DNA from 2 places in the Metabacillus sp. 22489 genome. Region 1 is predicted to be linked to the other one. Evidence: a T-box and tRNA genes for the amino acid it is inferred to sense, from the RefSeq annotation. Region 1 holds a T-box; the other holds one or more tRNA genes.
The links. A T-box is a leader RNA that pairs with one kind of tRNA and senses whether it is charged. The one in region 1 lies ahead of alaS (alanine--tRNA ligase), so its partner is inferred to be a tRNA-Ala.
Positions count from the first base shown of each region.

Region 2: it has a tRNA-Ala gene. The T-box ahead of alaS (alanine--tRNA ligase) is inferred to sense a tRNA for this amino acid. The anticodon was not compared.

Region 1 is NZ_JBQENT010000048.1:28,196-39,886, reverse strand. Features, by position in the region: gene alaS (alanine--tRNA ligase) at 1-1,755, opposite strand, end outside; T-box leader at 1,912-2,123, opposite strand; gene ACTJJ9_RS21790 (AI-2E family transporter) at 2,164-3,225, opposite strand; gene ACTJJ9_RS21785 (YrzQ family protein) at 3,365-3,496, opposite strand; gene ACTJJ9_RS21780 (hypothetical protein) at 3,510-3,701, opposite strand; gene ACTJJ9_RS21775 (PRC-barrel domain-containing protein) at 3,720-4,193, opposite strand; gene ACTJJ9_RS21770 (hypothetical protein) at 4,581-5,054, shown strand; gene recD2 (SF1B family DNA helicase RecD2) at 5,253-7,613, opposite strand; gene ACTJJ9_RS21760 (tetratricopeptide repeat protein) at 7,708-8,367, opposite strand; gene mnmA (tRNA 2-thiouridine(34) synthase MnmA) at 8,476-9,585, opposite strand; gene ACTJJ9_RS21750 (cysteine desulfurase family protein) at 9,600-10,745, opposite strand; gene cymR (cysteine metabolism transcriptional regulator CymR) at 10,854-11,273, opposite strand; gene ACTJJ9_RS21740 (YczE/YyaS/YitT family protein) at 11,284-11,691, opposite strand, start outside.
Region 2 is NZ_JBQENT010000073.1:3,733-15,087, reverse strand. Features, by position in the region: rRNA gene rrf (5S ribosomal RNA) at 1-110, shown strand, start outside; tRNA gene ACTJJ9_RS25105 (tRNA-Asn) at 122-196, shown strand; tRNA gene ACTJJ9_RS25100 (tRNA-Thr) at 199-271, shown strand; tRNA gene ACTJJ9_RS25095 (tRNA-Glu) at 289-363, shown strand; tRNA gene ACTJJ9_RS25090 (tRNA-Val) at 397-472, shown strand; tRNA gene ACTJJ9_RS25085 (tRNA-Thr) at 662-734, shown strand; tRNA gene ACTJJ9_RS25080 (tRNA-Tyr) at 748-831, shown strand; tRNA gene ACTJJ9_RS25075 (tRNA-Gln) at 996-1,070, shown strand; tRNA gene ACTJJ9_RS25070 (tRNA-Lys) at 1,077-1,149, shown strand; tRNA gene ACTJJ9_RS25065 (tRNA-Gly) at 1,155-1,229, shown strand; tRNA gene ACTJJ9_RS25060 (tRNA-Ala) at 1,249-1,324, shown strand; gene sigW (RNA polymerase sigma factor SigW) at 1,730-2,293, shown strand; gene rsiW (anti-sigma-W factor RsiW) at 2,307-2,918, shown strand; gene cdaA (diadenylate cyclase CdaA) at 3,111-3,932, shown strand; gene ACTJJ9_RS25040 (CdaR family protein) at 3,925-5,187, shown strand; gene glmM (phosphoglucosamine mutase) at 5,201-6,547, shown strand; gene glmS (glutamine--fructose-6-phosphate transaminase (isomerizing)) at 6,994-8,796, shown strand; gene ACTJJ9_RS25025 (hypothetical protein) at 9,033-9,527, shown strand; gene ACTJJ9_RS25020 (hypothetical protein) at 9,945-10,082, shown strand; gene ACTJJ9_RS25015 (ABC-three component system protein) at 10,098-10,907, shown strand; gene ACTJJ9_RS25010 (ABC-three component system middle component 6) at 10,907-11,158, shown strand; gene ACTJJ9_RS25005 (DUF2326 domain-containing protein) at 11,149-11,355, shown strand, end outside.

The DNA.
Region 1 (11,691 bases):
AACATGATTACCTAAAACATCCTTCAACGCCTGATGTAATAAGTGGGTTGCAGTATGATTTTTTACGATTCCACTTCGATTTTCTTCTGAGACAATCGCGTGTACAACATCATTTTGTTTAAGAGACCCGCTTTCAATAATGACGTTATGCAGATTTTGTCCGTTTGGTGCTTTTTGTACATCCTTTACCTTTAATTCGACTTGCTCATTCCCCATTGTTCCGACATCAGCAATTTGTCCACCACTTTCAGCATAAAATGGAGTTTTGTCAAGAATTAATTGAACCTCGTCACCTTGTTTAGCTTCGGTAATTGTCTCTCCATCCTTAACGATTACTAAAACAGAAGCATTTTCGACAGCTAATTGATTATATCCTACAAATTCACTCTCTACCTTTATTTCACCAAGGACGCCACCTTGAACTTGCATTGAGTCGACTTTTTGAATTGCTGCACGTGCACGTTCCCGCTGCCCTTCCATCTCTTGTTCAAATCCATCGTGGTCGATTTTCATGTCTTCTTCTTCTGCGTATTCCTCAGTTAATTCAACTGGAAAACCATAAGTATCATACAAGCGGAACACATCTTCACCAGGTATTATGTCGCTACCTTTAGCTTTTTGTTCCTTTATTACTTGACTTAAAATTGTCAAACCTTCATTTAATGTTTCATGAAAGCGCTCTTCCTCGTTTTTAATTACTTTTTGAATGAAATCCGTTTTTGCTTTTACTTCTGGGTAAAAGTCAACCATAATCTCAGCAACAACTGGGACAAGTTCATTCATAAACGGACGATTAATATTAATCTTTTTCGCAAAACGTACAGCTCTTCTCAGTAGTCTTCTTAGTACATATCCTCGTCCTTCATTCGACGGAAGGGCGCCATCACTAATTGCAAAGCTAACAGTACGCACATGGTCTGCGATAACTTTAAACGAAACATCCTTTTCTTTATCTTCACCGTATTTTTCATTTGAAATTTGTTCAGTGGCGCGAATAATTGGGATGAATAAATCTGTATCAAAATTTGTTTCAACATTTTGAATGATTGAAACCATACGCTCTAGTCCCATTCCTGTATCGATGTTTTTCTTCGGTAAAGGTGTGTATGTACCATCGGGATTATGATTAAATTGAGAGAAAACTAGGTTCCATACCTCTAAATAACGATCGTTTTCTCCGCCAGGATATAATTCAGGATCTTCTGGATCATTTCCATATTCTTCGCCACGATCATAGAAAATTTCTGTGTTTGGTCCACTAGGTCCTTCACCAATATCCCAAAAATTTCCCTCTAAGCGAATAATTCTTTCTTCTGGTATTCCGATTTTTTTATGCCATAATTCAAATGCTTCCTGATCTTCAGGATGGATTGTTACAGATAACTTATCGGCATCAAATCCAATCCATTTTTCACTTGTTAAAAACTCCCATGCCCATTCAATGGCTTCAACTTTAAAATAGTCTCCAATTGAAAAGTTACCTAGCATTTCAAAAAAAGTATGATGTCTTGCTGTTTTTCCTACATTTTCAATATCATTTGTACGAATGGATTTTTGTGCATTACAAATTCTTGGATTTGCTGGAATAACCCGTCCATCAAAATACTTCTTTAATGTTGCTACACCACTATTAATCCAAAGTAAAGTAGGATCCTCATGTGGGACTAGTGAAGCACTAGGTTCAACTGCATGTCCCTTCTCCTTAAAGAAATCCAAAAACATTTGACGAACTTCTGACGATTGTAATTTTTTCATATATATCCTCCTTAATAAATAATAGGCAATCGTAATAAAAGATTTCTCTAGTTAAACTCGTATGTATATGTAAAATTTGAATACAAGCTTAAATGATTTTCAGAGAATTTCCTAAAAATAATAAACTCCCGCCACTGTGTAAAGAAATCCTCTTTCCACAGGGACGAGAGTAAGCTCGCGGTACCACCCTGATTACAGATTTTAAATAAAATCCATCACCTTTATTAATCCGTAACGAGGATGAAACGACAGTTTTTCTCTGTACTTAGGAGTAGCTTTCTGTTGTCCTTACTTTAGAATTTCTTCCAGCCAAGGAAATTCCTCTCTATAAAAGTGATACAACATACTTGTTCCATCATTGATTTGTCATTATTCTATCGTGAATTATAGACAAGCACATAGTAAATGTCAATGGTTCCTCCTCATTTGAACTAAGTGCACAACCATAACTCTTAAAACAACTACAACAGGAACTGCAACCATCATTCCAAGTACACCCCCAATTTCTCCACCAGCTAATAATGCGAGCATTATTACGATAGGATGCATATGTAAGCTCCTACCTACAATTAACGGACCGAGGATATTTCCTTCAAGAAATTGTAAAGACAAAATGATAATAATCACAACGATGATTGTTTTGGATGACATTGTTGCTGCAATAATTAGTGCTGGAACTGCACCAATTATTGGACCGAAATAAGGAATAATATTCGTTGTTCCAATAACAAGTCCTAAAATCAGTGGATATTTTACATTAAAAAACCATAATGATAAAAATGCAATTGTTCCGATTATAAAACAAACAAGCAATTGTCCTCTAATATAGTCACCTAGGGAATCGTCAATATCCCTTAAAAATTTTATCGCAGGCTTTCGTAACTTACGAGGGGTTAAATACCAAGCTGCTCGTTTTAGTTGCTCGTAATCCTTTAACATATAAAACACTAAAAATGGAATGATTGCGAGAAGTAAAACATAATCAACAAGATTTTTTATTCCATTCATTACCTTTTCAATTGTCAACACTAACCATTCTTCTGTTTGCTGAAGCATTCCATCAATTTTATCATGTATACCATCTGGCCAATTATCCGTTTGTGCATGAATCGAATTTATCCACTCTGTGTAAATTAATGAAATTTCCGGGAAATTCTCAGACAAATCTCTTAGCTGTGTTATGAGGAGAGGAATCCCGCGATAAAATCCATATCCTATTAATCCAAAAAACAAAAAATAGATAATTAAAATAGAAAGTGATCTTGGTACTCCAGTCCGATGCAGTTTTTCAATGATTGGATGAAGCAAATATGTAATAAATCCACTTATGAAGAAAGGGACTAAAATTGCCTTTACCATAAGAAAGAGAGGATTCCATATATAATGTATCTTAAAAAAGATAAAAACCGTTAAAAAACTTAACAAAAGGATAGAAATAGTTAATAACCATTTAATTTGTCGGTCTCGCATCGCTCTCTCCTCCTCCCCCTTATTTTGGGAGGAAGTGAAGTTTTTATTCATAATGGCAGCTATGCATAACAATATATATAACGTAAAGAGCTGACAATTTGTCAGCTCTAATATACTTATCTAATTTTTCTTTTGTTACTTAAAACATTTTCATTACGCGATTACGCATTTTTTTCATTGAACGATTTGATGTCAAATTCGAATTACGAGCAAAATAATAAGCTGCTGCACCTAATCCAACAGACACTAATGAAGTTATCGTACGATTCATGCAAATCTCTCCTTTACATGCTTATTGATCGTTCATCATCAGAAAACAAATCATCCAATGAGCTTAATGTTCCATCCTCTTCAACTTGATGAGTTGAAATTTTACCTTTCGCAATGGAAAGCTCTATAAAACAACTCCAACAATAGTATTGATTTACACCGATTTTTCCAAGGTCTTTGCTTTTACAATTCGGACACGAAAACAACTGGGACACCTCATTTAATCAAAAGTCGATGACGATCGCATCTTTGCTTATCGCAAGTGGTTCACCAGAAGCTTTTACAACTTTTTTTCCTTCTGTGAGGTCAGCAAAAAATCCGTCCGTCAATTCATATGCCTCAATTGTTTCCATTTCTTCAGAAATATATACATCCTCTAATAAACCGAGCTTTTCTCCTTCTTTAGTCAAAACCGATTTAAAATGAAGATGATCATATGGAATATATTCCTCATTTGTTTTAACTGTTTGGAGTGGGAGTAACTTATCACGATCCTCAACCATTACACCATTTTCACCTAGTGCATGTATCGCCTCAATCGGGATAAACCGATCTCGATTGAGTAGTCCTTTCCCTTCCATGATTAGTCCGAATACTTGCCCCTTGGAGGATAAATATAAATCGGTAACATGTCCTAAAAGAAATGCACTTTTGTTACAATAAACCGGCATTCCTTTTAAGTTCGAGAATGTCCGCAAAGTCATCTCCACCTTTCCGAACATTCATAGGTTATGTCCTAGTCGAAAAAGTGATACAGTGTAAGGTTTTCCATTGATTTTTCCACTTGATACTTTTTTAGGCTATTCTTAACAATGGTCTTTAACTTTTTGTCCTTTTTATGTTAATTGTCTTACATATCCAATAAAAGGATCTATTCGGCACTAATATAATTTCATTATTAAATACCAATTTATCCAAAACTTCTTCGCACTACCTAAAAAGAAAATGGAAATATAAGCTATAAATAAATTACACAAACTAAGAAGACAATATATTTGTCTACTGGTGATTCACTAGTAGCAACCATATACCAATTGCAACTCTTAACTCGACGATAACAGTATATTTCAAGGAGGAATCTAGATATGGTAAAAGAAACAGAATTGGAAGTTATAAAAAAGAATATTAAATCAAAAGATGCAGAAAATGCTAAAATTGAAAAAGTTGCTTCTGCTAAAGTAGAAGAAGAAATTGGTGAAGAGCTTGCACCATTGAAAAGTCAGTTACAAACTATACAAAATGCCCTAGATAAATTAAATGTAAATGGACAACAAACTTCTATGACATCAGCGGGACAGAATCAACAACAATCAAATGAACTTTTAAGCCAGATGCAACAATTTAGTACACAAGCACAACAACAACAGCAGAAAACATTTCAACAATTACAACAATCAATCCACCAAGCTGCACAAATGCTAAATAATGTAGAACAATCATTACAATCGGTTAATATGTTAAACCAAATCGCTCAACAAATTAATCAATCTCAACAACAATTGCAAAGCCAGCAACAACAAAATCAAAGTCAATCAGGAAGTTCAAACATGTATCAATAAATGCATTTTATAAAATGTGTAGTTGATGTGTAAATCAACTACACATTTTTAATATTTTCACATTAGTTTTTCCTAATTTAAATTAGTTTTACTATACTCCATTATACTTGTTATTATTCGCCTTATTAAATCTTTCTAATTTTACTTAACATCGGATTACACTTCTAATCGTAAAAAATTTAATGTATAAATAAAGGGCTAATCCATAAAGTCATACGGTGTAACGTTTTCCATGCCAATATTTGCATCTGAAATTGGAAAAGGTAATTCCTTCTGTAATTCATCCTCATCAATATTTCCCGTTAATTTCAACCGAAGACTTGTCTGTCTGTCAGAACTATCATTATTTTTTATTCCCCATTGTAATGCTTCCTTTTCACCGCATAATACTAATGACCGCTTACTTCTTGTTATCGCTGTGTAAATTAAGTTACGTCGTAACATTCGAAAATATCCCTTAACAATCGGAAGGACGACAATAGGGAATTCACTTCCTTGTGATTTATGAATTGAACAACAAAAGGCATGAGTAAATTGGTTAAAATCCTGTTTTGTATATGTGACTTCATTTCCATCAAAAGAAATAACAATCATATCTTCTTTTTCAGTGTTTTCCTTCGCATAAAAAATCGCGACAATTTCCCCAATATCACCATTGAAAACATTGCTTTCAGGCTGGTTGACTAGTTGAAGAACTTTATCTCCATTTCGATAAACGACGTCTCCATACTTTAACTCCCTTTTCCCTGGTTCCATCGGATTAAATATATCTTGAAGCAGCAAATTTAATTGGTCAATCCCAGCAGGACCTCGATACATTGGGGCTAACACTTGAATATCTTTAGCTGTATATCCTTTTCTTATTGCACTTTTAATGACCTTCTCTATTACTTCCTTCATTTGCGCTTGAGAACATTGGATAAATGAACGATCAGAAGTTGGAGCAGCGATATTAGCTGGTAAAGTACCTTTTTTTATTTCATGAGCCAGCTCAATTATTGAAGAGCCTTCTGCTTGGCGATAAATGTCGGTAAGACGTACAGTAGGAATCATTTGTGATGCTAATAAGTCCCTTAACACTTGTCCTGGTCCAACAGAAGGTAGCTGGTCCTCATCGCCAACCATGATTACTTGAATGTTATCAGGTAATGCTTTAAATAGCTGATTTGCTATCCAAATATCAACCATTGATACCTCGTCAACAATTAATAATTTGCCCCCAATTGGATTATCCTCATCATGCTCAAATCCATCGGCTCCATTCCATTTCAATAATCGATGAATCGTCACAGCTGGCATTCCTGTTGCCTCACTCATTCGCTTTGCTGCACGACCTGTAGGTGCAACAAGTACGATTGGAAATGGTTCTTCCTTTTTATAATCATTTAGATCAAGAGAACATCCATGTAAATCAGAATATATCTCAACAATCCCTTTTATAACTGTAGTTTTACCTGTTCCTGGACCGCCAGTTAACAATAGCATCGGTGACATTAATGCCTTTTGAATCGCATCCTTCTGTGTTGGTGCGTATTGTACTTTCATTCTTTCTTCAAGCGCTCCTAGAGAAAGAAGAAACTCTGACTCTGGAAAAAGATTGGAATATTCATCCTGTGCAAGAATTCTTTTAATATTTTTTGCGACTCCTTGTTCAGCATAAAAAAGCGAAGGAACATATGCTCTTTCGTCTTCAATTATGATTTTCTTCTCATTTCCTAAAGCGATAATTTGTGTAGATATCTCTGTCTCCTGGATAGGTGCTTGCTTTGATTGATTTAATAATTCCTTTGTTTTATGAATTAATTGTTCAATAGTTAAATAAACATGTCCTTCTTGAAGACACATGTATTCTACATTATAAAGACAAGCTGCTTTTATTCGTTCCGGGTCTTCCCCTGAAATCCCTAACTGATTACCGAGCTCATCTGCACGTAAAAATCCAATTCCTTCAACATCCTGAACTAATTGATATGGATTTTCTTGAATAACAGTTAATGTATTATCCTGATATGCCTGATAAATCTTCATTGCAAGCTGTGGACCAAAGCCAAATTGATTCAATGCAATCATGGTACGCTCTAGTCCTTGATGGGCAATAAGTGATTCAGCAAGTTGCTTCGCCTTTTCCCGATTTATTTTCGGAATATCTTCAAGAACTGATGGGTTCTCAAGTATTTTTGATATCGCGGAATCCCCTAGTTTTTCTACTATTGCTTCTGCTGTTTTTTTTCCTATTCCCTTAAACAGGTCACTTGATAAATATTGAATAATCCCATCTTTTGTTTGAGGAATTTCCTTTCGAAAATGTTCTGTTTGAAATTGAAGGCCAAACTTAGGATGATTTGTAAAGGCACCAAAAAAGGTATATGTTTCATCCTCATGCAGGAGTGGAAAGTAGCCCGTCACGGTGATTTCTTTCTCTTCTAACGGTTCACTTGACTCATGAATTCTAACTTTTAATACGGAATATAAGTTTTGTTCATTATGAAAAATGACAACCTTAACGAGTCCTTTAATATATTGTTTGTTTTCACCGAATAAATCTGCACTTTCCTGCATGATCTCACTCCTTTCAAACCCTATAGACTTGTAGGCTTAACATTCCTCTTTAAGAAAACAAATTAACATGATGAACTTCATAATTTTTCTCTTATCAGTCTTTTTCATTTTCATTGATTATTTTTAAAGCATGACTTGCAAGTATATGGTCAGATTGAATTTCCAATGCTTTCTTTAGCATCTCTTTTGCTTTTACACTATTTTCTTTAAATGCATATGCAACTCCTAGATTATAAAAAGCATCTGCATGTTCCTCATTTATGTTAATAACCTTCTCGAATTGAACAATTGCTTCATCAACTAAATCCAATTGAGCTAAACATAAACCATATTGAAACCTTGCATCACTATCTTCCTCATTCAATTCAACAGATCGTTGAAAATATGGTAAAGCAAGTCTTATTTGGCCAATATTGACCATACACATCCCTAACATAAAAAATAAATCAGCATGATCCAATCCTTTTTTTAGTGCTTTTTCAAACATGTCTTTCGCCTTATCATATTGTTCTTGATTGTAAAAGACATTTCCTGCTCCATAATAAGCAGTAGCGACGTTTTTATCAATTTCTATAGCTCTTTCAAAAAATTTTAAAGCTCTCTCAAAATCATTCACTGCAGAAAGTAAGTTGCCAAAATTAATATAATTTATCGGATTGTTTGGATTTTCCTCAATTTCTTTTGAAAAAATCGTTGCCGCTTCCTCAAAATTCCCCTTCTGCATTGCTTCGATCCCTTTTTGTGCTTGCTCCACGTTATCCCTTCTTTCCATTCTTTATATGTATGAAATAATAGTTAACAGGTAAAAGGGGCTGACTCAAACAAATGTGTCAACCCCAATCTCTATACTATCTTACTTTTCTTATACATACCATAGCTTTTCACCATTTTTAAAAACATCGTCGATCGTGCCACCGCCAAGACATACTTCACCATCATAAAACACGACAGCTTGTCCAGGGGTCACTGCACGGATAGGTTTTTTAAAAATCACTTTCGCTGTTGTCTCATCTAACATTTTCACTGTAACTTCATTGTCTTCCTGACGGTAACGGAATTTTGCAGTACATGTTAATTCAGAAACAGGCTTATCTGAAACCCAGCTCACATTTGTTGCAATAATTGAGTCTGAATATAATAGTTCATTATCAAATCCCTGAGCAACATATAACACATTTTTCTCTAAATCTTTTCCAACAGCAAACCATGGGTCTCCACTTCCGCCAATTCCAAGACCATGTCGTTGTCCAATTGTATAATACATTAAGCCATCATGCTTTCCTTTAACTTCTCCGTCTAGTGTTTGCATGAGTCCAGGTTGTGCTGGTAAATAACCACTTAGAAATTCCTTAAAGTTTCTTTCGCCGATAAAGCATATTCCCGTACTATCTTTTTTCGTTGCGGTAGCCAAATTAGCTTCTTTTGCCATTTCCCGTACTTTTGGCTTTTCAATATCTCCTATTGGAAACATAACTTTTGATAATTGTTCTTGTCCCAATTGATTTAGAAAATACGTTTGATCTTTATTATTATCAATTCCACGCAACATTTTGTACTCACCATCACGGTATTCAACTCGTGCATAATGACCTGTTGCTAAATAATCTGCTCCAAGGGACATTGCATGCTCTAAAAATGCTTTAAACTTAATTTCTTTATTACACATTACATCTGGATTTGGAGTCCGACCTGCTTTATATTCATCTAGAAAATACGTAAATACTTTTTCCCAGTATTGTTTCTCAAAGTTAACTGCATAATATGGAATACCAATTTGGTTACAAACCTCAATCACATCATTGTAATCTTCTGTAGCTGTGCATACTCCATTTTCATCCGTATCATCCCAGTTTTTCATGAAAATACCAATTACGTCATACCCTTGCTGTTTAAGCCTTAATGCTGCAACAGAGGAATCTACTCCTCCTGACATACCAACTACTACTCTTATATCTTTTGGATCTTTTTTCATGTTTTCACCCCCATTTATTTGCTTTTTGCTGTTCTTTTCACAATTTTTGCAATCTCATGTGCAGCATAGTTAATTTCCTCCATTTTAGTCCCATAGCCGAAACTAAAGCGGATTGATGACGTTATTCGATCAGACTCTTTTCCGAACATTGAAACTAATACATGTGACGGATCAACAGACCCTGCAGTACATGCAGAACCGCTTGATGCAGCAATACCTGCTAAATCTAGATTAACAAGTAATGATTCAATATGCGTCTTCGGAAAGTACACATTGAATACGTGTGGTAAACCATTTAGCAAACCGTTTACTTCATACTCGAGCTGATATTCATCGAAAACCGATATCATTTCTTTTTTATATGAAAGGAAGACTTCCCTTTTTTGTTCAAGATTTTTCAAACTAAGTTCAGCAGCAAGACTAAAGCCGTAAATACCTGGTACGTTCTCTGTACCCGCTCTTCGTTTTAATTCTTGCTCACCGCCATATAAAGTCGGTTTTAATTTAATACCTGATTTCGCATAAAGAAAACCAACACCTTTTGGGCCATTAATTTTATGTGCTGAAACAGATAATAAATCTACACCTAGTTCTTTTACATTTATTGGTTCAATTCCAAATGCTTGAACTGCATCAGTATGGAAAAATGCTTGATGAGACTCTAATAACTTGGAGATTTCTTTTATTGGTTGTATTGCACCTACTTCATTGTTTCCATACATTATTGTGACAAGGATTGTTTGATCAGTTAAATGCTTTTTAACATCATCAACAGATATGATTCCTTGATCATTAACTGGTAAATAAGTAACATCATACCCTATACTTTCTAGGTATTCGCAAGCACGTAAAACCGCATGATGCTCAATTTCAGTTGTTATAATATGATTTCCTTTATTGGAATGAGCTAATGCAGTTCCAATAATCGCAAGGTTATCTGCCTCTGTACCACCACTTGTAAAGATGATTTCAGATGATGTTGCACCAATTTTCAATGCGAGATTTCTTCTAGATTCATCGAGTATACGGCGGGCATCTCTGCCAAATGAATGGATACTTGAAGGATTGCCGAAGTGTTCTAACATAATTGGGAGCATTTTTTCTGCTACTTCTGGATGAAGCGGGGATGTTGCAGCATGATCCAGATAAATTCTTTTCACCTGAGCAACTCCTCCTTTCTTTTAATCAGGATGCACTAATAATAAATAGTCAAGCTTCCCATTTATTTTAGTTATTTGTTAATTTCTTAACAAGTATTTTGCTTTTGATTAAATATAGAACATATATGGCTCTTGTTCTCCGCCTTCTGTATAACTAGCTAAATCTTCAAGAGTTGTATTATCAATAACATCAACTACTGCATCTCGTATTTTAATCCATAATTGTCTTTTCGCCGGTTCCTCATCCTCTAGCACCTCAACTGGGCTAATCGGACCTTCCAATACTCTAATTATATCCCCTGATGTTATATTTGCCGGTTCATCACCTAAAATATAACCACCGTAAGCCCCACGAATACTTTTAACAAGTCTCGCATTACGCAAAGGAGCAATAAGTTGTTCTAAATAATGCTCAGATAGATTATGTGCTTGAGCAATACTTTTCAAGGAAGTCGGACCTTCTCCATGTTTTTTTGCTAACTCAATCATAATTGTTAAACCATATCGACCTTTTGTTGATATTTTCATACTAGCACCCCTATAATTTTCTTTCTAAAAAGCTTGTGTCATGAAAATTCCTATTATTACTGGAAAGCTTTAGCATTAAACCTGCTGTCCATTTATCACAGTAAGGAATCATAAATCCTGCTACATAACCAATTGTTACAGTAGCAATAATTGTTCCAATAAAGACCGGACCACCTAACAACCATCCAAAAAATAACACAATGACTTCAATGGTTCCTCTAATAAATGTAATAGATTTTCCAGTTTTATTTACTAATGCAATCATTAAACTATCTCTAGGTCCAGTACCACGTTTTGCAGATATATATAAGCCCATTCCATAGCATAAAATAATTATTCCTATAAGAAGCATAATCAGTTTCCCAAAAATTGATACTGGTGTTTTCAGAAAAGGTACCATTAAGTACAAATCAATAAA
Region 2 (11,355 bases), on a different contig from region 1:
GACGATGGCGAAGAGGTCACACCCGTTCCCATGCCGAACACGGAAGTTAAGCTCTTCAGCGCCGATGGTAGTTGGGGGACTCCCCCTGTGAGAGTAGGACGTTGCCAGGTAATTGCATTATTCCGCAGTAGCTCAGTGGTAGAGCTATCGGCTGTTAACCGATCGGTCGTAGGTTCGAATCCTACCTGCGGAGCCATTGCTTCCATAGCTCAGTTGGTAGAGCACTTCCATGGTAAGGAAGAGGTCACCGGTTCGAGCCCGGTTGGAAGCTTAGAGAAAAAAGTAATTGGCCCGTTGGTCAAGCGGTTAAGACACCGCCCTTTCACGGCGGTAACACGGGTTCGAATCCCGTACGGGTCACCATTTTATAACATTTGAATATTATAATTCTACTATGGAGGATTAGCTCAGGTGGGAGAGCATCTGCCTTACAAGCAGAGGGTCGGCGGTTCGATCCCGTCATCCTCCACCATATATATTTGTTGAGAAATAAATAACTTTATATACTTAAAATGCCGGTGTAGCTCAATTGGTAGAGCACGATCGAATAAGCTTCGTAGCTGTGCTTCAGCACACAAATCGAGCTGCTGCTTGATTAACCCTACTGAGATTTGGGTGACTGGTTTGAAATGAATACTATATTGTCCTTTTTACTTAATATGCCGGTGTAGCTCAATTGGTAGAGCAACTGACTTGTAATCAGTAGGTTGGGGGTTCAAGTCCTCTCGCCGGCACTGTTTCATCCATGGAGGGGTAGCGAAGTGGCTAAACGCGGCGGACTGTAAATCCGCTCCTTCGGGTTCGGCAGTTCGAATCTGCCCCCCTCCACCATTTAAATATTCATAATTAGATAAACGACGAGAAAATGGGAGCCATTTTGTAAATTGTTTGTCTTTGATTTTGTTTAAAGACAGTTATGAATAATATTTATAAATGTGTTTATAATAAGTTTTACATAACTAGTTAATAATTGACATTTTCAAAAGAGATATTAATGGGCTATAGCCAAGTGGTAAGGCAACGGACTTTGACTCCGTCATTCGTTGGTTCGAATCCAGCTAGCCCAGCCATTTTTAGAGCCATTAGCTCAGTTGGTAGAGCATCTGACTTTTAATCAGAGGGTCGAAGGTTCGAGTCCTTCATGGCTCATTTTTGCGGAAGTAGTTCAGTGGTAGAACACCACCTTGCCAAGGTGGGGGTCGCGGGTTCGAATCCCGTCTTCCGCTCCAAAAACTACTTCTTAATATCGGGGCCTTAGCTCAGCTGGGAGAGCGCCTGCTTTGCACGCAGGAGGTCAGCGGTTCGATCCCGCTAGGCTCCACCATAATTAAATTTAATTACAACATGACATTCAAACCATAATGATAGTTTATGGTTTTTTTATTTGTCTTTAAATATTTTGATGAAATGCAAATGAATAAGTATTCTTTCATATACTATGTCTACCAATAATGTTCTGGTGTTTTGACTTAGTAATTTTCTTCCGATCATTTTTCTCTTTATAATGTTTAGTTATCATAAAAAGGTTCCCTATATACACCAAAATTTGCTAAAATGGAACTATTCGATATTTTTTAATAAAAGACATTTTAAAACAAATTGGGAAATGAACATTTCTTTGTTTAATATAAACTGTACTAAAACAGATTGAAAAAAATAAAAAAATATTGAAACCAAATGAATTTCTAAACGTATATAAAGAGACCCGCAGAGTGCGGAGGTATGGAAAATGGAAACGTTAGTAAAGAAACGAATTAAACAGGTAAGAAAAGGCGACCAGAATGCATTTGCTGAAATTGTAGATCTTTATAAAGATAAAATCTACCAATTATGCTATCGGATGCTTGGTAATGCACATGAGGCAGAGGACATTGCTCAGGAGGCTTTTATTCGTGCATATGTTAATATTCATACTTATGATATGAATAAAAAGTTTTCTACTTGGTTATACAGAATTGCAACAAACCTTTCAATTGACAGAATACGAAAAAAGAAGCCTGATTATTATTTAGATGCAGAAGTGTCTGGTACTGATGGCTTAACAATGTATTCGCAAGTTGCAGCAGATGTAGTTTTACCAGAAGATGAACTTGAAACAATGGAGCTTCAAAATACGATACAAAATGAAATCTTAAAGCTTCCTGATAAATATCGTACTGTTATCGTCCTTAAATATATTGATGAGCTTCCACTTAAGGAGATTAGCGATATATTAGATATTCCAGTAGGGACAGTGAAAACGAGGATTCATAGAGGACGAGAAGCATTAAGGAAGCAATTAAGGCATTTATAATGAGGTGAGATATATGAGCTGTTCTTCAGAAAATGTTCAGCTTTTGCATAGATACATGGATCAAGAGCTAACTAGTGTAGAGGAAGAGAAGCTAAAAGAACATTTACACACTTGTAAAGATTGCTCACAACATTTCCATGAGCTTGAAAAGGCTGTTGCCCTTGTTCAAAGTACATCCCATATTGAAGCTCCGATGGATTTTACACAGGCTGTAATGAACAAACTTCCTAAAGAGAAGAAAAGAGTTTCTTGGAATCGCTGGTTAAAGGGTCATCCATTATTGGCAGCAGCTTCATTGTTTGTCCTTCTGATGACTGGTAGTTTGTTTTCAGCATGGAACGAAGATAAACACTTTAGTGTTTCAAAACAATCTAATCTTGTGGTAGAGAATAGCAAAGTGACTGTCCCTGAAGGAGAGGTTGTTAAGGGAGATGTAACTGTTAAAAATGGAACTCTCTTGATCGAGGGGAAAATTGAAGGAGACGTAACAGTTATAAACGGAGAAAAATATTTAGCCTCAGCAGGGCAAGTGACAGGGGATATTGAGGAAGTTGATGAGATGTTTGAGTGGTTATGGTACCATATAAAATCAATTTCTAAAGATGTCATAAATGTTTTTAGCTAAAAATCCAGGTCATCATTTGGTGGCCTTTTTTACTTTTTTATTTTACTAATGATATAATAAGATGCATGTAATTTAAAATATAGTACAGGAAGAAATAATTCATTAGATAATAAAGCTATTTGCTATCTAATATCCTTATTTTGATTGTGCTTTTTCTACATATAAAGAGTGAAACTCATGGAGGACGAGTGAATGGGATATGAGGACATACCAGTATTACATTACCTCGGCATAGCTGTTGATATTCTCCTTGTATGGTATGTTATTTATAAATTAATTATGGTTGCAAGGGGAACTAAGGCTGTACAGCTATTAAAAGGAATTACAGTAATAATCGTAGTCCGCATGTTAAGTCATTACTTGGGGTTAAAAACATTACAATGGTTGATGGACCAAGCACTAACATGGGGATTTCTAGCCATTATTATCATTTTCCAACCAGAGCTGCGCAGAGCGTTAGAACAGCTAGGTAGAGGGCGATTATTTTCTCGAGGTGGTTTACCTGGAGAAGACAGTTTAGAAGTTACTGTAGAAGCAATCGTGAAAGCAACAGATTACATGGCAAAGCGACGAATCGGTGCTTTGATGACAATTGAGAAAGAGACAGGAATGGGTGACTATATCGAGACGGGGATTCCATTAAATTCATTGATTTCCTCAGAGTTGCTAATAAATATTTTTATTCCTAATACACCGCTACATGACGGTGCTGTGATTATTCAAAAAAATCAAATTGCTGCAGCGGCATGTTATTTACCTCTTTCTGAGAGTCCATTTATCTCGAAGGAACTTGGTACAAGACATCGAGCTGCGTTAGGAATAAGTGAGGTAACGGATAGTCTTACAATCATTGTTTCTGAAGAGACAGGAAATGTATCTGTAGCTAGAAATGGTGAGCTTCACCGCAATTTATCACAGGAAAATTTAAGGGAAATATTAGAAAGAGAGTTAGTTTCAACAACAAAAACTGTTTCCTCAAACCGTTGGCAATGGAGGGGAAAGAAAAATGGATAAGCTATTTGATAATCGTTGGGTAATGAGAATCATAGCGCTATTTTTGGCATTGATGTTATATGCTTCTGTTAACATAGAATCTAACTCAGAAGATAAACAAGGTGCATCAAATGCTGGGGCATCGACGACCGTATTTTCAGATGAGACTACTGTCACAGATGTACCTGTCATCCCATACTTTGATCAAGAAAACCTAGTTGTAACGGGAATACCAGAGTCAGTTGAAGTTAATTTACAGGGAGCAACAGCTTCTATAACAAAGGCAAGACAGCTAAGAGATTTCGAGGTATATGCCGATTTATCAAATCTATCGATTGGTACACACCAAGTAAGGCTTCAATATAAGGATATTGCTGATGATTTAAAGGTTAGCATTAAGCCTTCGGTAATCACAGTTACAATAGAGGAAAAGGTTACAAAGGACTTTGAAGTAGGGGTAGATCTTTTAAATGAAAATCAATTAGAAGAAGGCTACCTGTCAGATAAGCCGATAGTAAGTCCAAAAAGTATTCAAATAACCGCATCAGAGGATATTATTGAGGAAATCTCAAGTGTTAAAGCTAAAGTGGACCTTCAAGGTGGAAATGAAACGATTAATCGAGAGTCAACGATAACTGTTTATGATAGAGAAGGAGAAGTAATACCTGTTGAAGTGGAGCCATCCGTTGTTGATGTTACAGTTCCGATTAAAAGCCCGAGCAGAGATTTACCGTTTAAAATTATTAGGGAGGGCGAGTTGAAGGAAGGCTTGAGCATATCAAGTATCGAATCTGAAACTAAGGAAATTACTGTTTTTGGTCCAGAGGATGTTATCAATAAGCTTGAATTCATTGATGGCATAACTGTCGATTTAAGCAAGATAACAAAGGATACTGTTTTAGAGGTAGATGTGCCATTACCAGAGGGAGTAACGAAAGTGACACCCGAAAAGGTAAAATTAGAAATTAATGTAGATGAACAGGAAGAAAAGGTGTTTTCAGATCAGCCGATTAATGCGGTTAGCTTAACAGATGGAAAGACAGTAGAATTTCTTGACCCAGAAACTGGTGAAATGGATGTAACAATACTAGGAGCACCTAATGTTATAAAGGATATAAAAGAATCTGATGTAGAGCTATATGTCGATCTAACAGACCTAAGTGATGGAGAGCATGAAGTGGAAGTGAAGGTAAATGGTCCGCAAAACATCACGTGGTCATTACAAAAGAAAAAAGTAAAAGTGAAAATATCTTCAGCCTCACAAGGCGTGGAATAAAGGAGCGAAACCAATGGGAAAGTATTTTGGAACAGATGGTGTACGCGGAGTTGCGAATAGTGAACTAACACCGGAATTAGCATTTAAAATTGGCCGATTTGGTGGATATGTTTTAACGAAAGATACAGAAAGACCAAAGGTGATAATCGGTCGTGACACTCGTATTTCAGGGCATATGTTAGAAGGAGCTCTTGTAGCTGGTTTGCTATCTATTGGCGCTGAAGTTATGCGTTTAGGCGTTATTTCAACACCAGGTGTTGCATATTTAACGAAGGCACTAGGAGCTCAAGCTGGTGTTATGATATCAGCTTCCCATAATCCAGTTCAGGATAATGGAATAAAATACTTTGGACCAGATGGTTTTAAACTTTCAGATGAGCAAGAGAACGAAATTGAAGCGTTAATGGATCAAGAAGAAGATACTTTACCAAGACCTATTGGGGAACATTTAGGGCAAGTAAATGATTACTTCGAAGGTGGTCAAAAATATCTTCAATTTTTAAAACAGACAGTGGATGAAGATTTTACTGGTATTCATATTGCGCTAGATTGTGCTCATGGAGCAACTTCATCATTAGCTACTCATTTATTTGCAGACTTAGAAGCGGATGTTTCAACGATGGGGACTTCACCTAATGGTTTAAATATTAATGACGGGGTAGGTTCAACACATCCTGAGGCATTGGCATCCTTTTTAAAGGAAAAGAATGCCGATATTGGTCTTGCTTTTGATGGAGATGGTGACCGTTTGATTGCAGTAGACGAAAATGGTGACATTGTTGATGGTGACCAAATTATGTATATTTGTGCTAAATTCTTAAACAGTGAAGGTCGCCTTAAGAAAAACACAGTAGTTTCAACTGTAATGAGTAACCTAGGCTTTTATAAGGCACTTGAGGAATATGAAATTAAGAGTGTACCAACTGCAGTTGGCGACCGCTACGTTGTCGAGGAAATGAAAGCAAATGATTATAACCTTGGTGGCGAGCAATCGGGACATATTATTTTCTTAGATTATAATACAACCGGTGATGGATTATTAACTGGATTACAGCTAGTTAATATTATGAAACGTACAGGCAAAAAGTTATCAGAATTAGCAAATGAAATGAAAAAATATCCACAATTATTGATCAATGTAAAAGTAACTGATAAACACCGTGTAACAGAAAATGAAAAGGTAAAGGCAGTCATTGAAGAGGTTGAAAAAGAGATGGATGGCAATGGCCGTATTTTAGTTCGTCCATCTGGTACAGAGCCATTAGTACGTGTAATGGCTGAGGCACCAACAGAAGAATTATGTCGTGAATATGTAGACCGAATTGTTTCTGTAGTAAAGGCTGAGATGGGATTAGAATAATGTGAAAGGGCGGGGATTCCCGCCTTTTTTATTAACAAGTTATTTTGTATGATCATATGTTAATTGTGTTAAGAGTTCTTAACAAAAAATGTTTAGGTTGGAAAAGTCATTGACGAAGTAATTTGTTCTGTTGTATCATTAAATTTGTATTTTTGTAAATAGAAAGGTGGGTAGTAGGTTAGATTATTATTAATAATTAAAGCGCCTGAACTAAGTGAACGTAAAAAACTTAGTTGACGAGGATGGAGGTTATCGAAATTTCGGCGGATGCCTCCCGGTTGTTGGTTACAGCCGTAAGTTTTTCCTTAAACCAAAGAGGCAACTTTTTGTACAAAGGGAAAAACGTAGCCTTCCAAAAAATAATGATAAACATGTGTGAGGGGACAGTGAATGTCTCCGATTAAATGACGTCCTGTCCCTTGGAACACCAATGGGAGGAAACGTATATGTGCGGAATAGTAGGATTTATTGGACAACAAGACTCTAAGGATATTTTATTAAAAGGTTTAGAAAAATTAGAGTATCGTGGATATGATTCAGCAGGAATCGCTGTAATGAATAAAGATGGAGTGCATACGTTTAAAGAAAAAGGCCGTATTGCAGAGCTTCGTGAGATCGTAGATGAGAAGGTAGAAGCTCATACTGGAATTGGTCATACACGTTGGGCAACACATGGTGTGCCAAGTCGTGTCAATGCACATCCACATCAAAGTGCTTCTAGTCGTTTTACGATTGTTCATAATGGTGTTATCGAAAACTACGCGATTTTAAAACGTGAATATTTACAAGATGTTCAATTAACTAGTGATACAGATACAGAAGTTGTTGTTCAAGTTATTGATCAATTTGTTGCAAAAGGATTAGAGGTTGAGGAAGCGTTCCGTCAAACGTTATCAATCTTAAAGGGATCTTATGCGATCGCATTATTAGATGAGCAAAACCCTGATATGATTTATGTAGCAAAAAACAAAAGTCCACTTCTTGTAGGTCTTGGTGATGAGTTTAATGTTGTAGCTTCTGATGCAATGGCAATGTTACATGTTACAGACCAATACTTGGAGATTATGGACAAAGAGATGGTCTTCGTTGAACGTACATCTGTTACAATTAAAGATTTACAAGGAAATGTGATTGAACGTGCTCCTTACAAAGCTGAGCTTGACGCAAGCGACATTGAAAAGGGCACATATCCTCATTACATGTTGAAAGAAATTGACGAGCAACCAGTCGTTATTAGACGAATCGTTGAAAAGTATCGCAATGAAAATGGTGGATTAACAGTTGATAAAGAAATTATCGATGCTGTCAATAGTTCAGACCGTATTTATATCATTGCAGCAGGAACAAGCTATCATGCTGGATTAGTAGGAAAACAATTTATTGAAGGTTGGGCGAAAATCCCAGTTGAGGTTCATATCGCAAGTGAATTCTCATACAATATGCCATTACTTTCTGCTAAACCATTATTTATCTTTATTTCACAAAGTGGTGAAACAGCAGATAGCCGTGCAGTTCTTGTACAAATTAAAGAGCTTGGTCATAAGGCATTAACAATTACAAACGTTCCAGGATCTACTTTATCACGTGAAGCTGATTTCACTATGCTTTTACATGCTGGTCCTGAAATTGCCGTTGCTTCAACAAAGGCATACACTGCACAATTAGCTGTATTATCAATTTTAGCGGCTGTAGCAGCGAATGGAAAAGGTCAATCTTTAGAATTTGACTTAACAAAAGAACTAGGTATTATCGCAAATGCTATGGATGTTCTTTGTGGTCAAAAAGAAGAAATGGAAGCAATTGCTACGGAATATTTATCAACAACAAGAAATGCCTTCTTTATCGGTCGTTCTGTTGACTATTATGTCGGCCTTGAAGGTGCATTGAAGTTAAAAGAAATTTCTTATATTCAAGCTGAAGGTTTCGCTGGAGGCGAGCTTAAGCACGGAACAATTGCCTTAATTGAAAATGGAACACCAATCATCGCTCTATCAACTCAAGAGCATGTTAACTTAAGCATTCGCGGTAACGTAAAAGAAGTTGTTGCACGTGGGGCAAACCCATGTATCATTTCTATGAAGGGTCTTGAAGAAGAGGATGACCGTTTCGTTCTTCCAAGTATTCAAGCCGAGTTAGCTCCATTAGTTGCTGTTGTACCACTTCAACTTATTTCTTACTACGCAGCATTACACCGTGGCTGTGATGTTGATAAACCACGTAATCTTGCTAAGAGTGTTACGGTAGAGTAAGAAGAAACGCAGTGAAAGCTTTATTTGTATGTATGGAAAAAAGTCATTCATAAGGAAAAATATCGTTCACAAGAAAAAAATCCGTTCATATGGAAAAAAAACGTTCAGATGATAGCATTCCTTGTTGAAAAAAAGATAAAATGGACATCTGTAAAAAACTAAGAGCTACATCAAACAAGGACCCCAACTTAAATTAGTTTGGGTCCTTTTTATAGTAAAGGATTGGTGAGCTAATTTTGTATGTGGACTATGTAGATAATTTAATTAGAACAATAAAAAATATGAGCGAGAACGACTATATTTTTTTTGAGAAAACTGCTTATGAATACCATATAAAATATTTAAAGAATGAACGACTTAGAAGAGCAGATTTTAAAATCCAACTCGAAAAGTTTCTCAGTGAGGAAACAATAAAGATTTCATTCCAAAATCATAATTCTTATATGTATGCCTTAGATCAAATGTACGATAATGGAATAACTGACTCACTCCTTTATGCAAGAAAGGGAAAAAAATCTGTTACTTGGAGGCAGTTATTTTTGAGAGCAACTACTGATGTAGCATTACCCAAAAATTTAAAACCCGAGAATTTAGATGAAATAAATACGAGAACATTAAAAAGTATTTTTCAAAAGCTAATTAGTGCCTGTGCACATAATGACAAAGATGTAACTGGAAAGAGGTTACGGACTATAGATGAGTTTCTTAACATTACCTTTAATAGGGAATAAAGAATAAATGCATTAATTAAACCTTTATTCGTTACTTTTGAACTTGAGGGACTGTAATTAGTATAAGATGCTCCTCAGCTAATTTTTTAATGAATGCCGAACTTTTGAGATACTCAGGAGGACAATGAAAGCTTAGTTCTTAACTGACGGCAATGGATTTTCATAGAAGTAAAATATATGTACATTTCCTTCCTTTATCGAAGTAAAATTAATTAAACAAATTATACAGTTGAACAATTACTTATTTAACAGAAACTGCCATTATAATGGCCTGGCTCTATAAAACCAGGCTTTTTTTAATTACTGTTATACTTGAAAATGGCTATTTTGTATGAGAGGGGTGAGAATAAGTAGGTGTTAATATTAGGATAATAATGTAAAATATTCATAGATATCTTTATAAGGAGAATTCTATTTATGGATAGAGATGATAAATATCTAGCAAGAATAATGTTTCAGAATAAAATATATTCAAGTGATGGCCAAAATTTTGAAGATCTATTTACAAAAATTATGGGGTATAGGCATAAAGACTTCAGAGCAGTAAAACCTTAAGGTAGATTAGGAGATATGAAAAATGACGGGTATATTTTAGAAAACGGTCAATTTTACCAAGTTTATGGGCCTGAAAATATATCAAATAGTATTGATAATGCTATTTCTAAACTAGAGGAAGACTTTGAAGGGCTTATAAATAAGTGGTCAGATGTTGTAGAAATTAAGGAATTCAATTATGTGGTAAATGATAAGTATAAAGGTGCCTACGTAGAAGTACATAAAAAATTATTAAAGCTACAAGATATTATAGATACTCTTGGGGAGAGTAGAAAAATAAAAACAGGATTAATTGTAGCGAGGAACTTAGAAAATATATTATTTGAATTAAATGAAGACGATATAATAGCGATTGTCGGTTTAATACCGAGAACATATTCAATTTATAACGTGGATTATGATTGTTTAAATGACATAATACAACATATTTTAAATCTCCCTTCAAAAAACTATATAGAGGATGATTTATTTGTTCCAGATTTTAATGAGAAAATAAAATTCAATAGCTTAAGTAAAATCATCGAGAGAAGATTAGATGCAGCAGCAATCAACTATGGTGATGTTGAAACATATTTTAAATATCAAGGAGACTTTCTTAGAGATGAGGTAAAGAATAAATTTGTTGACTTATATGACGAGTCCAAAAAAATAATTAAGGAAGGCGAAGTGAATTTTTCAGATCGAAGGTATATGTATATATTAGATAAATGTATGCCTAAAAACAGTAACAATTCTATACAACAAGCAACGGAATGCTTAATGGCATTTTACTTTGAAAGTTGTGATATATTTGAACAGCCTATCTTAGAGGAGGTTGAAAAATAATGATTCTACCTCAAAAACACATAAAGTTATCAGAATCTATATTTGCTATGGGGGCAATAATCCTTAGTTTACTTCATAATCATAAGTCAATAGGTATAGATGAATTATGGGAAAAATTAATGGGTAAAAATCGTAAGGATAAAATAATTGATAATTATTCCTTTGATAAGTTTATAATCTCATTAGATTATTTATTTACAATAGGTGTTATAGATATTAATGAGAATGGAGGTCTTATAAAATGTATTTAAGAAAGCTTAGTGCAAATAATCCAGGCTTCCATACAATTTACTTTAAAGATGGACTAAACTTTATTGTTGGGAAAAGAGAGAATCCAGAAGAGAAGGATTTGAAAAATACCTATAATGGGGTTGGAAAGTCGTTAGCTATTGAACTAATTCATTTTTGTTTAGGTAGTAAGAAAATTGATGTTTTTAAGGAAAACTTA